3 regions of the Variovorax sp. LjRoot175 genome follow, and region 2 is predicted to be linked to each of the others. Evidence: predicted binding sites of a transcription regulator. Region 2 holds the regulator's gene; each other region holds the start of a gene.
What was found. The regulator FNR, encoded in region 2, switches genes on or off when oxygen is low (the NO sensors DNR and NnrR bind a similar motif). The targets are predictions, from matches to a motif close to TTGATNNNNATCAA.
Positions count from the first base shown of each region.

Region 1: a site for FNR is predicted at 2,781-2,794, ahead of ACSQ89_RS32515 (TraR/DksA family transcriptional regulator). Genes of this name have one in related genera too.
Region 3: a site for FNR is predicted at 2,553-2,566, ahead of oxc (oxalyl-CoA decarboxylase). Genes of this name have one in related genera too.

Region 1 is NZ_CAXURY020000002.1:523,719-528,896, forward strand. It holds gene ACSQ89_RS32495 (YitT family protein) at 1-465, shown strand, start outside; gene ACSQ89_RS32500 (bacteriohemerythrin) at 496-972, shown strand; gene ubiM (5-demethoxyubiquinol-8 5-hydroxylase UbiM) at 976-2,025, opposite strand; partial or broken gene ACSQ89_RS32510 (hypothetical protein) at 2,123-2,194, opposite strand; gene ACSQ89_RS32515 (TraR/DksA family transcriptional regulator) at 2,363-2,719, opposite strand; gene ACSQ89_RS32520 (hypothetical protein) at 2,900-3,649, opposite strand; gene ACSQ89_RS32525 (hypothetical protein) at 3,807-3,974, opposite strand; gene ACSQ89_RS32530 (hypothetical protein) at 4,258-4,623, shown strand; gene ACSQ89_RS32535 (hypothetical protein) at 4,725-5,036, shown strand.
Region 2 is NZ_CAXURY020000002.1:395,764-400,941, forward strand. It holds gene ccoG (cytochrome c oxidase accessory protein CcoG) at 1-776, shown strand, start outside; gene ACSQ89_RS31850 (FixH family protein) at 797-1,072, shown strand; gene ACSQ89_RS31855 (hypothetical protein) at 1,078-1,323, shown strand; gene fnr (fumarate/nitrate reduction transcriptional regulator Fnr) at 1,304-2,020, opposite strand; gene ACSQ89_RS31865 (sulfite exporter TauE/SafE family protein) at 2,233-2,946, shown strand; gene ACSQ89_RS31870 (hypothetical protein) at 3,069-3,566, shown strand; gene ACSQ89_RS31875 (YgaP family membrane protein) at 4,119-4,334, opposite strand; gene ACSQ89_RS31880 (bifunctional acetate--CoA ligase family protein/GNAT family N-acetyltransferase) at 4,404-5,178, opposite strand, start outside.
Region 3 is NZ_CAXURY020000001.1:5,712,136-5,717,313, reverse strand. It holds gene ACSQ89_RS28335 (tripartite tricarboxylate transporter permease) at 1-1,021, shown strand, start outside; gene ACSQ89_RS28330 (cytidylate kinase family protein) at 1,039-1,875, shown strand; gene ACSQ89_RS28325 (Crp/Fnr family transcriptional regulator) at 1,877-2,485, opposite strand; gene oxc (oxalyl-CoA decarboxylase) at 2,640-4,427, shown strand; gene frc (formyl-CoA transferase) at 4,453-5,178, shown strand, end outside.

The sequences.
Region 1 (5,178 bases), 130 kb from region 2:
TTTGGCGTGCTGGCACTGTTTCTGCAGCGGCGGCGTGGATGGCGCGCGGGCACGGTGCAAATGGTGTGTGATGCCGCGATCGTTGCGGCGGCATTCGCACTCGTTGAACCGAGCCGTGTCGTCTATTCCATCGTGTCGGCCGTGATGGTGAATCTGGTTTTGGTGTGGAATCATCGACCGGGCGAACAAGGTCTGCCGCCACGGAGCTCACCCGCGCCACACGAAGCGCCGTTCGGCCAGGCTCATGCGGACAAGGCTCACGCCGTCGGTGAGGCGTCCGAGACCAGCATACGCCATCACCTGGCGCAGGACTCGCGGCCCGGCTCGGGCAACCGGCCCTACCAAGCCGCCAGCCCACGAGCACGAAGGTCGCTGAGAGGTGCTGCAGGTGCTGCAGGTAATGTGGGCGAATCGATTGATCAGTCGTTGAGCCACATCAAGGGGCCACTCGCCAGGCGCCGGTAGCCTTGTGTCTTCAGTATCAAAGGAGATCACATGGCTGCCCTGGATCGATCCGACGCACTCTCGCTCGACTTGCCCTTCATGGACCAGGCTTGCAAGGAATTCTTCGGGCTCTTGGCGCTGGTTGACAAGGCTGACAACGCGCTGCTGCCGTCGGCCTGGCGCGACCTGGTGGAGTGCGCCGCCGAGAATTTTGCGCGCGAAGACATCTGGATGCGAACGACCGGTTACGCATCGCGCAAGGAGCACGCGATCCAGCACCGCGTGGTGCTGGGGGTCATGCGCGAAGGTGCGTTGCAGGCCGAGGAAGGAAGGCTGCTGCAGGTGCGGGAGATGGCGCATCAGTTGAGAGACTGGTATGTCAAGCATGTGCAGACAATGGACGCCGCGCTGGCCCTCCACTTGCGCAGCGCACAATTCGAACCTGCGCCCGCCGACGTGCCGGCGCAGGCCTCGCTTCCCGTGTGGTCCGCGCTGCGTGCCGCCGTGGAGCACGGTGCGACGCATTGAGCGCTAGAGAGCGTCTCCGGGCAGCTGCAGGCCGCCCTGGCCTGTGAGGCGCGCGGTGATCGCCGCCTTCAGCGGTGGCAGATGCTGGGCACCGCGAAGGATCAGCTGCCGCGCGAAGCGCTGCGGTGCGCCGGTGCTGGCATAGAGCTTCGCCACGGCGTTGGTGCCGTGGTAGATCAGGGCCGAGTCGCGACGGTGCCTGCGTTCGTAGCCCGCCAGTACCGTGGCGGCGCCGATGTCCTGGTTGGCGGCGCGGGCTGCGCAGAGTGCGTGTGTGAGAGAGGCGATGCTTTGCAATCCGAGGTTGTAGCCGTGGGCCGTGACCGGATGCATGCCGACGGCCGCGTCGCCGACCAGCGCGCTGCGCAGGGCCGCAAAGCGGTGGGCATATGCGGCAACGAGCGGGTAGGCGAAGCGCTGCCCGAGCAGCTGCATGCGGCCCAGCCGGCCGTGGAACTGGCGCTCCACCAGGGTCGCGAACGCACGTTCGGGCAATGCCAACAGCTGCGCCGCGGCGGCGGCCTCGGTGGTCACCACGACCGACGAGACATGGCCCGCAGCGGGCAACACCGCGAGCGTGCGTTCGTAGCCGAAGCACTCGTACGCGACGTCGTCATGTGGCAGGTCGTGCCGCATCCGGCACACGATCATGGTGCGGCCGAAGTCATGCATGTCGGCCGCGATGCCGAGCTGCCGGCGGGACCAGGAGAATCGGCTGTCCGCCGCGACGAGCAGGCGGCCGCGCAGATGGTGCGGCGCGCCCGGTGAGGTGCCGAACTCAAGTTCCGCGTGCGTGGGCAAGGTGCCGATGCGCAGCGCCTGCGCGCCATCCATCAGACGCAGTCCCGGGCGCTGTGCCGCAGCTGCAAAACTGACGCGGCGCAGTGCATGGTTCGGCACGATCCAGCCCAGAGCGTCGGCGCCGTGGCCGTGCGCGTTGAAGGACAGCGCCGAGTGCTGCCGATCGCCATCCATGACGCGCGCTTCCCGGATGCGCCCGATTTCTTCGGGCAAGAGGCGCTGCCAAAGTCCCAGTGCGCGCAACGTGGCCACGCTGGTGGGTCAGCGCGATGTGGCGTCCGTCCTCGGCCGGGGCGGCCAGGGCCTCGCGCGGCTGTGCGTCCAGCACGGTAGCGGTGAAGCCGGCGTCGGCCAGGGCAATGGCCAAAGCCAGCCCGGTCGGACCGGCACCGACGATGAGGACGTCACGATCCTGCTGCATTCAGTTTCCTCCGTGGATGAGGAGCCGGATTGTGGGCGGCACAGCAGCGCTCACCTTGACGGAGGTCAAGGGTTGGCGAAACGGGCCTTGGCGCCCGTAAGTTCAACACGCGGCGCTTCAGGTCGAGCGCCGTGGGCGAGGGCGAGTTTGGCTGCAATGCTCCAGCGTTCAGCGGGCCAGCCTGAACTGACAGGCGTGGCACCGGATGGCCGCCGGTTCGATCAGCATACGTTCGCGTGCGATGACACGCTCGCAATCGAGGCAAAGCGCGTAGAGGCCCAGGGAGATGCGTTGGAGTGCCTGTTCGATATCCTGCAGCGTCGGCCGACGAACCTTGACGGCAGCGAAGGCCGTGACATTGCCGACTTCCCCAGCCGACGAAGGGCAGGGCTCGGAAGCCTGCGCGTCGGGCGCATGCTCGGCGCGGCCGTCGTGCAGCTTGGCGCGTTCGCTGAGCGCCCACCGCTTCAGGATGTCCAGACGCTCGATGAAGGACTGCAGATCTTCCGGCTTCATGTGGTTCATGCTGGTGGCTCGGGATGAGGTTGACTGGCCGCCAGTATCCGGATGTCCATTCGCCCGGGATTTGATCCGCGTCAAATTCCGCTCGCCCCAAAACTCCGCGCAGCTGCCAGCGGGCGACCTTGTCCGTATCTGGCCTGACGGCGTGTGACAGCCGTCGGCCCAGGAGCAGCCCTCGGATTCTCACCTCCCAAGCTTTCCGAAAATCCGGCGGATAACCGCGTCTGCATCCGCGTTGAAGCAGCGCCCATGACTGAGCAAGATGCGGCGAGGCCGCCATGCGTGAAGTTTCGCGATGGCCGCAGCTGCCTTTTTCCGCTGCAACGACAGCGGCAGGCGCATCCCGAAGAACACCTGCCCGCGTGGGTAGTACATCCCGCTCATCCTCGTGAACGTTCGCCAAGGCTCGTCCATCTTGTCCAACTCGATGTTGATGATGGCGTCCGTCACGATGAGAGATTCTGATTCCCGGTGGAAGAAGATGAATTCCTTGAAGTAGCCACCCGGAAACAGCGTTTGGTCCAGTTCGTTCCGCCATTCGCCCGGCGGGTCCAGATCGAGGTCTCTCCCGAAACGGATCTCCACGCGCCGCGCTCTGCTCCTTCTGCGTACGCCCGGCGACGCCCATGCGACGGCATCCGGAAAGGCGTTCAACCACTCCCCAATGTGGGCATAGTGGAACTGGTTGGGGGAGATCAGATGCCGGACAGTCCCGAGGTGCTCAAGCTCGTCTGCAAGCTTGCGATCGAACTTCGTCGGCGAGTGAAGGAAAAGATCGCCGTTCGAGAGGCGCACCACCGTCATGCGGGTGGTGAACGGTAGCGGCAGCCTGACGCCAGCCACGGTCAGGTATTCAAAGGGCCCGTCGACAACTCCGATGTTTGCCGCCACAGGCTTGTACACATTGATCGGCTCGTAAAGTGCTGCGCCCATGTTGCCGTCTCGGATACGTATCCTGCACGATTCTGGCAGCGCTTGACCCTGCCGACCTTCGCCTTTGGGGCCCTAAGCGGACCCTCGTCTCGGGCTCCAACCTCCGTCCCTCGACGACGCCCTGTTGTCGAAGATTTACCCTTCGGAGCCGAATGAGCTACGCACTGCGAATATGGGAAGACCCGCAGCCGGCGCATCGTCGCCCGACATGAAGAGCACGCGACGTCCGCCGCTCGTGCGGGTCGGCGGCCATCACCTCCACCAAGTCGCGAAAGCTCAGCTTGAACCACAGGTACCAGGGCTGGCCTTTGAACAGTTCGTCCATGCTCTGCAACCGCTGCGCCATCGACTCGCCACCGCAGGGGCGATTTGCACCGGGTGGTTGCGGGCCTGGCCTCGGCCGGCGGTGGGGTGATGCAGACCAGCAGCGCGGCGGCCTGCTCCTTGCGGGGTCGAGCTGCCTGACTTCAATTTATAAGCCTACAGCCAAAAGGCACGCACCGTTCCCGGCACAGCGCCCGGCCGAGAGCACGTGGCGGCGGGAGAACCGCGCAGGAAGGCCGTAGGGGTGTTTTTCAGGGGGCGGCCGGCCTGACTGGGAGAGCATCATGACGACAACGATTTCGAAACAGGTCTGCTTCCAGCTCGACAGCCGATTGACCGCGGCTGAAGCCGCGCTGGCGGCTGACGGCATAGCATGCCCAGTTCTCGTGGCGGTCGTTGCGGAGTTTCGGCGGAAGTTCGCGAAAACGCGGCCCGCGGTGGAAGGCGCCCCTGCCCCCGGCCAACGCGAGGCCGTATTCGAGCTTGAGCAGGCGGCCGATAGCGCCAAGTGGGCGGCTTTGGCCGACCCGGGTGCGTCCGAGCAGATTAAGCTGGCGATCGTCGCCGCGCACGACTCGATCTGCTGGTTCAAGGCGACCGGCTGCCTGCTCGACCGGGAGTACGCCGAACAAGACCCGCTCGCCTGCTAACCTGAAGCGTCGTGGGTCGCTGTCGATCGGCGCCGAGGACGCAACCCCGAGGCGTGCGCATCAAGCGGACCTCCGCCGGCAACCTTCACCATGAGCTTGCAATGAAGAATATCCAGGTCATCGACGGCGCCGTGAATTGCGTCTACGACATCCTTGCCGCGACTGACGAGGAGTTCTCGCTCATTTTCCCGGCTGGACAGGACGTCGCGTTCATCGATGAGGTCTACGAACGCGGGCTTGATGAAGCAACGCTCAACAGCGCGTTCAAAGCGCTATGGACACGGCGTGTAGTCAAAGCACAAGCCATGGGAATTCATGGCTTGCTGTTCTACCAATTGGACGAGAAGAAGCCGAATTACCCAAGTAGGCGAGATGAGGAAGCAGTAAACCCGGGCGGCTCCAGACTGCGATAGATGCACATGCCGGCAGCGCGCATGGCTGGCTGGCTGGCAGAAAGCTCTTCGGCAGAATGCGGCCATCACCTGGCCATCACCAGCCATTCAATGTTGGTGCCAAAAAGCAGTCGCTCAACGCCGCTCTCGACCCATTGCTGCT
Region 2 (5,178 bases):
GCGAGCAGGTCTGCATGTACATGTGTCCCTATGCGCGCTTCCAGAGCGCCATGTTCGATCGCGACACGCTGATCGTGAGCTACGACAGCGAGCGCGGCGAACCCCGCGGCGTGCGTTCCAAGAACAACAACGCCCGCGCGCAGGGGCTTGGCGACTGCATCGACTGTTCGTTGTGCGTGCAGGTCTGCCCGACCGGCATCGACATCCGCAAGGGGCTGCAGTACGAGTGCATCGGCTGCGGGCTCTGTGTGGACGCCTGCAACACCGTGATGGACAAGATGGCCACACCGCGAGGTCTGATCCGCTACGCGACCCAGGCCGGCATGGCCGGCCATTGGACGCCGAGGCAGGTGCTGCGCCGCGTGCTGCGCCCACGGGTGCTGATCTACACGGGCTTGCTCGCTGCGCTGACGATGGGCGTGCTGGCGAGCCTGGTCGTGCGCATGCCGCTGAAGGTCGACGTGGTGCGCGACCGGGCTTCGCTCGCGCGCATCGTCGAGGGCGGTCAACTCGAGAACGTCTATCGCCTGCAGATCATGAACGCGACCGAGCAGGTGCAGCGCTACCGCATCGAAGCCAGGGGGCTGGAAGGCTTGAGCGTGTCTCCGCCTGATCCGGTCGAGGTCGGTTCTGCGCAGTCGCGCTGGGTCGCGGTGCGCCTGCAGCTCCCCTACGGCAGCGCCACCGCGGGTTCCCACGTCGTGCACTTCGACGTGCGCTCGGCCGACGGCAGCGCGCAGGTGTCGGAGAAGGCGACCTTCCTGGTGCCTCGTTGAGTTCGCAAAGAGGAGACAAGATGGACGATCATGCGATGACTTCCCCCAAGAGCGAACCCTGGTGGCAGTTCCCGCTGCTGTGGATGGTGATGGCCGGGCCCGCTGTGGTCATCGTCGCCAGCTTCGTGACGCTCTGGCTCGCCCTGCGCACGCCCGATCCGGTGGTGGCGCCGGACTACTATCGCCAGGGCATCGAGATCAACAAGCAACTGGTCGAAAAGAAGCTGATGCCCGCGCTGGCGGGCCGCAATCATGCGGCAACGCCTGATGCCGACCTGCCCGCACCCAGGCGCTGATGGCCATGAAGACGCGCAACTGGATGTCGATTCTCTGGCCCGCCTTTCTGCTGGCGAGCGCGGCCGAACTGCTGGTTTTTGCGCTGGTCGACCCCGGCGACCTCCACTGGCGCGGCGAGGCCGTCGGCCTGTCGCGCCAGGCGGTCTATGCGGCCGGCTTCTTCGTCTTCTGGCTGCTGGCGATAGGGTCGAGCGCGCTGACGCTGCTTCTGACCAGGTCGGCCTCCGAGATCAACAGCCGGGAGGATTGACGATGCGCCGGAGCGCCTCGGCGTCGACGATGCGAAGATTGCGCTTCTCCACCTCGACGATGCCATCCTCCATGAACTTGGAGAGCGTCCGGCTCACCGTTTCGAGGGTGAGCCCGAGGTAGCTGCCGATCTCTTCGCGCGTCATGCGCAGCACGAACTCGGAACGCGAGAAACCGCGCGCATGCAGGCGCTGCACGAGGTTGAGCAGAAAAGCCGCGAGGCGTTCCTCGGCCCGCATGCTTCCCAGCAGCAGCATCACCCCGTGCTCGCGCACGATCTCGCGGCTCATGATCTGATGCACGTGGCGCTGCAGCGCCGCGACCTCGCGCGACAGTTCCTCGATTCGGTGAAAGGGCATCACGCAGACCTCGGCATCCTCGAGCGCGACCGCGTCGCAGGTGTGCTGGTTGTTGACGATGCCATCGAGGCCGATGATTTCGCCGGCCATCTGGAAACCGGTGACCTGGTCGCGCCCATCCTCGGTCGCCACGCGGGTCTTGAAGACACCGGTGCGGATCGCATAGAGCGAGGTGAAGGGCTCGCCGTTGCGAAAGAGCGTCTCGCGGCGTCGGACCTTGCGCCGCGTGGCCACGATCTCGTCGATGCGTTTCAACTCGCTCGGCTCCAGCCCCGCGGGCATGCACAGCTCGCGCAGGGTGCAACTGGAGCAGGCGACCTTGATGTGTTCGGCTTTCATGGAGGGCGTCGAGGGTTGCAGTGATTCTGTGACGCGGTGCGCCGCCCAGGCTTGATGCACATCAAGGATGACGGGTCGACCTGCCCGCATAGTGGGTCATTGCTTGCCAGACCCACCGCCGCAATGAACACATCTCTCGCCCTCGCCCCTGCCGATTCATCTCGCGTCCCGGCCGAGCACAACCGCACGCGCTTCTCGCGCATCGTCTGATCATGCAGACTGCGCTCGCCAGCACTGCGCTCCTGATGGGATTGGTCGGCGGGCCCCATTGCGTCGCGATGTGCGGTGCTGCCTGTGCCGGCGTGATCCGCATCGTGCGCGTGCCGGTGGATGGTGGTGTGGCGCCGCTTTCGGCGAGCCCTCCGGCTGTTTCCGCATCCGTCGCCTTCCATGCGGCCCGTATCGCGGGCTATACGGCTGCCGGGGCGGCCGCCGCAGCGGCGATGCAGAGCCTCGGGTTCGCAAGCGAACAGGTCGCGGCGTTGCGTCCTCTGTGGGTGCTGCTTCATGTGTTTGTGCTCGCCTGGGGCCTGGTGCTCGCCGCACTCGGGCGACAGCCACTCTGGGCGCACCGTATCGGGCGCGCGCTCGCGACGCGCCTGCGGCCGCTCACCGGTTCGATGGCCGGCGTGCTCGCGACGGGTGCGCTCTGGGTCTCCATGCCTTGCGGTCTGTTGTATTCCGCGCTGATGCTTGCCGGGCTGGCCAACGGACCGGCGCAAGGCGCACTGACGATGGCCCTCTTTGCCGTGGGCAGCGGCGTGTCGCTGGTTCTGGCCCCTTGGCTGTGGCAGCGCTTGCGTTCAGGTGCCAGCATTGCGCGCAAGGAATGGGGAACCCGGCTTGCCGGCGGCCTGCTTGCGGCAGTGGCAATTCAGGCGCTGTGGATCGACCTGAGTCATCAGATCGACATATGGTGCCGCTGAAGGGAGACACCATGAGACGCAACATGATCGCGCTGATCGGACTTTCGGCCGTCTGCGCCGCGCTCATGAGCCCTTGCGCTGCCCAGCAGCGCCCCGCGCAGCCAGACCTTCAGATGCAGGGCATGGCCGCCCATGACGTTGCATATCAGGCGGCTCTCGACGCAGCCTCGGCCACGCGAAACGCGTCCAAGGACGCCGCTGCGGCGTTGCTCAAGGCAAGAAGGTATGCAGCTCGGCCCTCTGATCGCTGCGTGAAGGCGGCCGGCGAAGCGGCACGAAAGACCGGGCTGTCCGCCCATCGCGCTTGGCAAAGGGCGCTTGTTGCAGCCGATCGCGCGACAAGCCAAAGCAAGACAGCGGCCGAGCATGCGGCGCAGGCGAGCGAACAAGCCTCTGTCGCCTGGAATCGGGCGCTCGAGCAGATCGAGGCGGCGTCCGACCAGTTCGCTGGGGCGAGCACGGCGCAAGCCAAGAGCGCCGCGAGCGCTGTCTACGAAGATCTCCGGACAGCGCGCGATGCCTTGCGCATGGCAGCAAAGGCGAGCCACGAGGCCGCTGAGGAATCATGGCGGGCGAAAAGGCGGGCGCTGAGCGGAGAGACAGCTTCGGCCGCACCTTAGCGCCGGGTTAGCGCCTTCAATGGAGCACAAACCAGACGGCAGCGGCCCATGTGCATGCGAGGTTGGCAAACAGGGCGGCGGCGATACGCAGCGCGAAGCTGCAACCCCCGCGATGGCGGCCAGGGTACATCGGGTCACCGTGTTGGCGCTGACCGCGACCAAGGCGCCGCGCACGAAGTGATGGTCGGCAAGCGCCCGCCTATACTGCGACGGCGAAGGTGCGCAGGTCTGCGGCGGCGCGACGATCACCGTCGCCCTTGCGACCCCTTGCGACGTTCGCGCTCGAAGCCGAGCAGGAGCCCGATGCCCAACGCCACGGCCAGGCCGACGACCGCGCCTGGCCGGGCGAGTTGCTCAAACCTTCACTGTCGCTTGAAGCTGCGCGTTCGCCGAGCCGCCGGCGCGCCAGGGATATCGCGAAGCATCAATCCAGGGTGATCCAAGCAATCAGCGCCTGGAGGGCGAGCCACAGCAGCGCCGCGCCGAGCAGCACCAAGACCGCGACGATCATCCACATGGAAGATCTCCCAAGGCGCCTCGATGGGCCGACATTCACGGTCGTCCTGGCCGGCCCCGAGGGCTGTCGCTGGCACAGGTGCTGACGCCGAGCAGCGCGTAGGCGGGGCAGGCGCCGAAGAGGCCTGTCAGCAGGGGCACGATGCCCAGATATCCCCATGGCCCGATCGTCCCGGCAGCCGACAGGCCGATGAGCGCGGCACCCACCATGATGCGCAGCAGGCGATCGGCAGCTCCAACATTCCGCTTCATTGCGCACGCTCCTTGTGGCTTCAATGCATCCATCGTGCGCCAGACATGGGCGGGCGTCCTTGCGATGGATCAAGGGGTGATGATCGGACTGTTCAATGTCCTGACCACGCGCCGCACGCCCGAATCGGCCGGTTCCGCCAGATCGGCCTCGAAGCCCATGGCGCGCGCCAGGTTCAGCATCCGGGTGTTCTCGCGCAGGATGATGCCCACGAGACGGCCGATTTCGCGGCTCCTGGCGTGCTCGATCAATTGCGCGAACAGCAGCTTGCCGAGCCCGGCGCCCTTGAGATCGGAGCGCACGATAATGGCGAACTCGGCCTCCACCCGGTCGGGATCGCTCACGGTACGGGCCACGCCCAGCGTCTCGGGTGCGCACTGCGCGTCGGAGCCTTCGGCAATGAAGGCCATCTCACGGTCGTAGTCGATCTGGGTGAGGCGGGCGAGCTCGCTGCGCGGCAGCTCACGCCTTGTCTGGAAGATTCGCATGCGGATGTCTTCCGGGTCGAGTTGCTCCAGAAAGCGCCGGTGCTGCGCCTCGTCCTCGGGGCGGATCGGCCGCAGCGTGATCTCGCGGCCGTTCCAGGTCAGGGTGCGGACCCATTGCGAAGGATACGGAAGGATCGCAAAGCGCTCCGCCCCGGCGACCGGCCGCGCGGCGACGCGAATGCGGGCATCGAGAGCGATGGCGCCCGATTCGTCGACATGCAGCGGATTGATGTCGAGTTCCGCCAACTGCGGCAGGTCCGCGAGCATCTGCGACACGGCGATCAGCACGTCGTAGAGCGCGTCCAGCTGGGCCGGCGGATGGTCGCGGTAGCCGGCCAGCAGGCGCGACACGCGCGTG
Region 3 (5,178 bases), on a different contig from region 2:
GGCGTCGATGGCGCTCGGCTTCGCGCTGGCCAGCGTCGGCATGGACACCGTGACCGGCCAGCTGCGCCTTACCTTCGGGCAGCCCGAGCTGATGCGCGGCTTCGACTTCCTGATCGCGGTCATCGGCCTGTTCGGCATCGGCGAGATCCTGCTGTCGATGGAGGAGGGCCTCAAGTTCTCCGGCAAGAGCGCGAAGATCGATCCCAAGGTGGTGCTGCAGACCTGGAAGCAACTGCCGCAGTACTGGGTGACCTCGCTGCGCAGCTCGCTGATCGGCATCTGGATGGGCATCACACCCGGCGGCGCCACGCCGGCCTCGTTCATGAGCTACGGCCTGGCCAAGAAGATGTCGAAGAACGGCACCAAGTTCGGCACCGGCGAAATGGAAGGCGTCGTGGCGCCCGAGACCGCCGCGCACGCCGCCGGCACCAGTGCGCTGCTGCCGATGCTGGCGCTCGGCATTCCTGGCTCGCCGACCGCTGCGGTGCTGTTGGGCGGCCTGCTGATCTGGGGCCTGCAGCCGGGTCCGCTCTTGTTCGTCGAACAGAAGGACTTCGTCTGGGGCCTGATCGCCAGCATGTACCTCGGCAACATCGTCGGCCTCATCGTGGTGCTGAGCACGGTGCCGCTGTTCGCCTCGATCCTGCGCATTCCGTTCTCGATCATCGCGCCGGTGATCATCGTGATCTGCGCGATCGGCGCCTACACCGTGCACAACGCGATGCTCGACATCTGGTTCATGCTCGGCTTCGGCGTGGTGGGCTACATCTTCAAGAAGCTCGACTTCCCGCTGGCGCCGCTGGTGCTCGCGCTGGTGCTCGGCGACAAGGCCGAAGACTCGTTCCGCCAGGCCATGCTGGTCTCGCAGGGCGACGTCATGATCATGTGGTCGAACCCGCTGGTCGGCGGCATCACCACGCTGGCGCTGACCATGCTGTTCTGGCCGCTCATCTCGAAAGTGATGGCGTTGATCAAGCCAAAAAAGCGTGACGAGTTCGCCGTCGAGCGGCCGGTGGACTGAAGCGCAGAGGAGGCCACATGCCCATCATCGCAATGACCCAGGAAATGGGTTCCCTCGCCAAGGATGTGTCGCTGCGGCTCGCCGAGTCGCTCGGCCTGGCCGTCATGCGCCACGAGGCCATCGAGCGCGTGGCCGACCGGGCGCAGGTGTCCACCAGCCTGATCGGCCGCCTGCGCGACGGCAAGGCGGGACTGGTGGAGCGGCTCACCACCGACAAGCGCAGCGTCGCCCTCTACACCGCGGAAGAACTGTTCGCGCTGGCCGACCACGGCAATGTCGTGCTGCGCGGCTGGGGCGCCACCTGCCTGCTGCGCCCGGTGCCGCACGTGGTGTGCGTGCGCATCACGCGCTCGTTCAAGAAGCGCGTCGAATGGCTGATGGGCCACCTGGGCACCGACGATGTCGAATTCGCGGAGGCCGAGCTGCGCCGCAGCGACCAGGCGCATGCCTCGCGCATGAACGACCAGTTCGGCGTCACCTGGGGCGACCCGGTGCTCTACGACCTGGTGCTCAACACGGACCGCGTGTCGGTCGAGAGCTGCGTGGAGCAGATCCGCCTGTTGGCGAGCCGACCGGAGTTCGCCGAGACGCCCGAATCGCGCGCCATGCTCGCCAACATGGCGCTGGAAGCCCGTGTGCGGGCTGCGTTGAAAGAGCATGCGGCGACGCGCGACATCAACATCACGATCAATGCCAGGCAAGGGCAGGTCGCGCTGCGCGGGATCGTGCTCGACAACGAGGAACGGGAGCAGACCGAAAGCGTCGCTGCCGCGGTTGCCGGCGTGCACAGCGTGGACAACCAGCTGAGGCTGATGACCAGCTCGAGGCTGTTCGCCTCCTCCAAGCAGACCTGAGCTAGATCTTTCCTCGTTTTTTGAGGCGGCTCAGGGTTTCCGCGGAGAGATTGAGATAGGAGGCCAGTTCCTTGCTCGGAATGCGATCCACCAGTTCCGGATGCTTGCGCATGAAGCGGTGCACGCGGCCGGGTGCGTCGAGCAGGTGCAGCGTGATGGTGTGCGCCATGATCTCGCTCATCCCGCGCATGACGCTGAACTCGAACAGCTCCTTGGCTTCCGCATGCCGGTTCAGGAACGCGATCCATTCCTTCAGCGGCAGGCTGGCCACGCGCGCCTTGGTCACGCACACGATGCCGTACGGCGTGGGCGTGCCCAGCCGCAGCGCGGCATAGCTGGTCTCCATGTCGTTCTCGTCGGCGAAGCGCAGGATCATTTCCTTGCCCTCCGGATTGCTCACCACCCGCTTGAGGATGCCGTCGAGGATGAAGTACTGCTCCATCTCGCGCACGCCCTGGTGCAGCAGGAAGTCGCCTTTGTTGCCGTCCACCACGGAGAGATGGGTTTCCAGTTCGGCGCGGTCGCTCTCGCTCAGATCCTTGAGAAGGATGTTTTGCCGGAGCTGGGCTCGGATGATGTTTTTTTCCGGGTGGTTTTCCAACAACGTCATGGTTCCCGTCTTGCTCGATTTCGCAACAACCGCCGGTTCATCGGTACGGCGAACGTTTTCCGGAAAGTTGACCGCGGTCAACAGCTGAAAGCCTGGGCCCGAATCATAGTCTTGGCTCGGCCCCCGGCCATTCACCCAAAGCAAAAGGAGAGACATGTCTTCAGTTAGCACAGACAAACAGGCAGCCCTGACGGCCGACGACACGCTCCAGCGCGCCCTCAAGAACATGACCGACGACGCGCCGGCCCGCGAAACGACCGATGGCTTCCACCTGGTCATCGACGCGCTGAAGCTGAACGACATCGACACCATCTTCGGCCTGCCCGGCATCCCGATCACCGACCTCACGCGCATGGCGCAGGCCGAAGGCATGCGCGTGATCTCGTTTCGTCACGAGCAGCACGCCGGCAACGCGGCCGCGGCCGCCGGCTTCCTGACGCAGAAGCCCGGCATCTGCCTGACGGTGTCGGCGCCCGGCTTCCTCAACGGCCTGACCGCGCTGGCCAACGCCACCACCAACTGCTTCCCGATGATCCTGATCAGCGGCTCGAGCGAGCGCGAGATCGTCGACCTGCAGCAGGGCGACTACGAGGAGATGGACCAGCTCGCGATCGCCAAGCCGCTGTGCAAGGCGGCCTTCCGCGTGCTCCATGCCGAGGACATCGGCGTTGGCATCGCGCGGGCGATCCGCTCGGCCCTGTCGGGCCGCCCGGGCGGCGTGTACCTCGACCTGCCGGCCAAGCTGTTCGCGCAGACCATGGACGCCGTGGCCGGCAAGAAATCGCTGATCAAGGTGGTCGATCCGGCGCCGCGCCAGATTCCGGCACCCGACTCCGTGAAGCGCGCGCTCGACCTGCTCAAGAGTGCCAAGAAACCGCTGATCCTGCTGGGCAAGGGCGCGGCCTACGCGCAGGCCGACGCCGACATACGGGCGCTGATCGAGAAGACCGGCATCCCCTACCTGCCGATGTCGATGGCCAAGGGCCTCCTGCCCGACACCCACGTGCAGTCGGCCGCGGCCGCGCGTTCCTATGTGCTGCAGGAGGCCGACGTCGTGATGCTGGTCGGCGCGCGCCTCAACTGGCTGCTGTCGCACGGCAAGGGCAGGACCTGGGCCCAGGAGAAGGGCGCCAAGCAGTTCATCCAGATCGACATCGCGCCGACCGAGATCGACAGCAACGTCGCGATCGCCGCGCCGGTGATCGGCGACATCGGCTCCTGCGTGGCGGCGCTCCTGGCCGGCGTCGACGCCAAGTGGGCCAAGCCGCCGGCCGACTGGACCGGCGCCATCGCCGAGCGCAAGGACAAGAACCTGTCGAAGATGGCCGCCACGCTGGCTGCCCGGCCCTCGCCGATGAACTTCCACAGCGCGCTCAGCGTGATCCGCGATCAGGTGAAGGCGCGGCCCGATGCCATCGTCGTCAACGAAGGCGCCAACACGCTGGACTTCGCGCGCAGCATCGTCGACATGTACGAGCCGCGCAAGCGCCTCGACGTGGGCACCTGGGGGATCATGGGCATCGGCATGGGCTTCGCGGTCGCCGCGGCCGTGGTCACCGGCAAGCCGGTGATCGCGATCGAAGGCGACAGCGCCTTCGGCTTCAGCGGCATGGAAGTCGAGACCATCTGCCGCTACAACCTGCCCATCTGCATCGTCGTCTTCAACAACAACGGCGTCTACCGCGGCACCGACGTGAACGTGAGCGGCACGCCCGACGTGGCGCCGACCGTGTTCGTCAAGAACGCGCGCTACGACAAGCTGATCGAAGCCTTCGGCGGCGTCGGCGTCAACGCCACCACCGCCGACGAGCTGGAAAAGGCCCTCGCCGAGGCCGTCGCCTCCGGCCGGCCGACCCTGATCAACGCCGTGATCGACGAGACCGCCGGCACCGAAAGCGGCCGCATCACCAGTCTGAACCCGGCGACGGCGAAGAAGAAGTAATCCCAGGCAACACAGGAGATATCCCATGAGCAGCAGCAACAAACCACTCAACGGCATCAAGATCATCGACTTCACCCATGTCCAGGCCGGTCCCGCCTGCACGCAGATGCTGGCCTGGTTCGGCGCCGACGTCATCAAGGTCGAGCGCCCGGGCTCCGGCGACGTCACGCGCACGCAGCTGCGCGACATCCCCGACGTCGACGCGCTCTACTTCACCATGCTCAACAGCAACAAGCGCTCGCTGACGCTGGACACCAAGCAGCCCGAGGGCAAGGTGGTGCTGGAGAAGCTGATCCGCGAATCCGACGTGCTGGTCGAGAACTTCGGCCCCGGCGCGCTCGACCGCATGGGCTTCACCTGGGAGCGCATCCAGGAACTGAACCCCAAGATGATCGTCGCCTCGGTCAAGGGCTTCAGCGACGGCCACCACTACGACGACCTCAAGGTCTACGAGAACGTCGCGCAGTGCGCCGGCGGCGCCGCCTCGACCACCGGCTTCTGGGACGGCCCGCCGACCGTCAGCGCCGCCGCCCTGGGCGACAGCAACACCGGCATGCACCTGGCGATCGGCATCCTGACCGCCATCATCGGCCGCCAGCAGACCGGCAAGGGCCAGCGCGTGGCCTGCGCGATGCAGGACGCGGTGCTCAACCTGTGCCGCGTGAAGATGCGCGACCAGCTGCGCCTGGACAAGCTCGGCTACCTGGAGGAGTACCCGCAGTACCCGCACGGCACTTTCAGCGACGTGGTT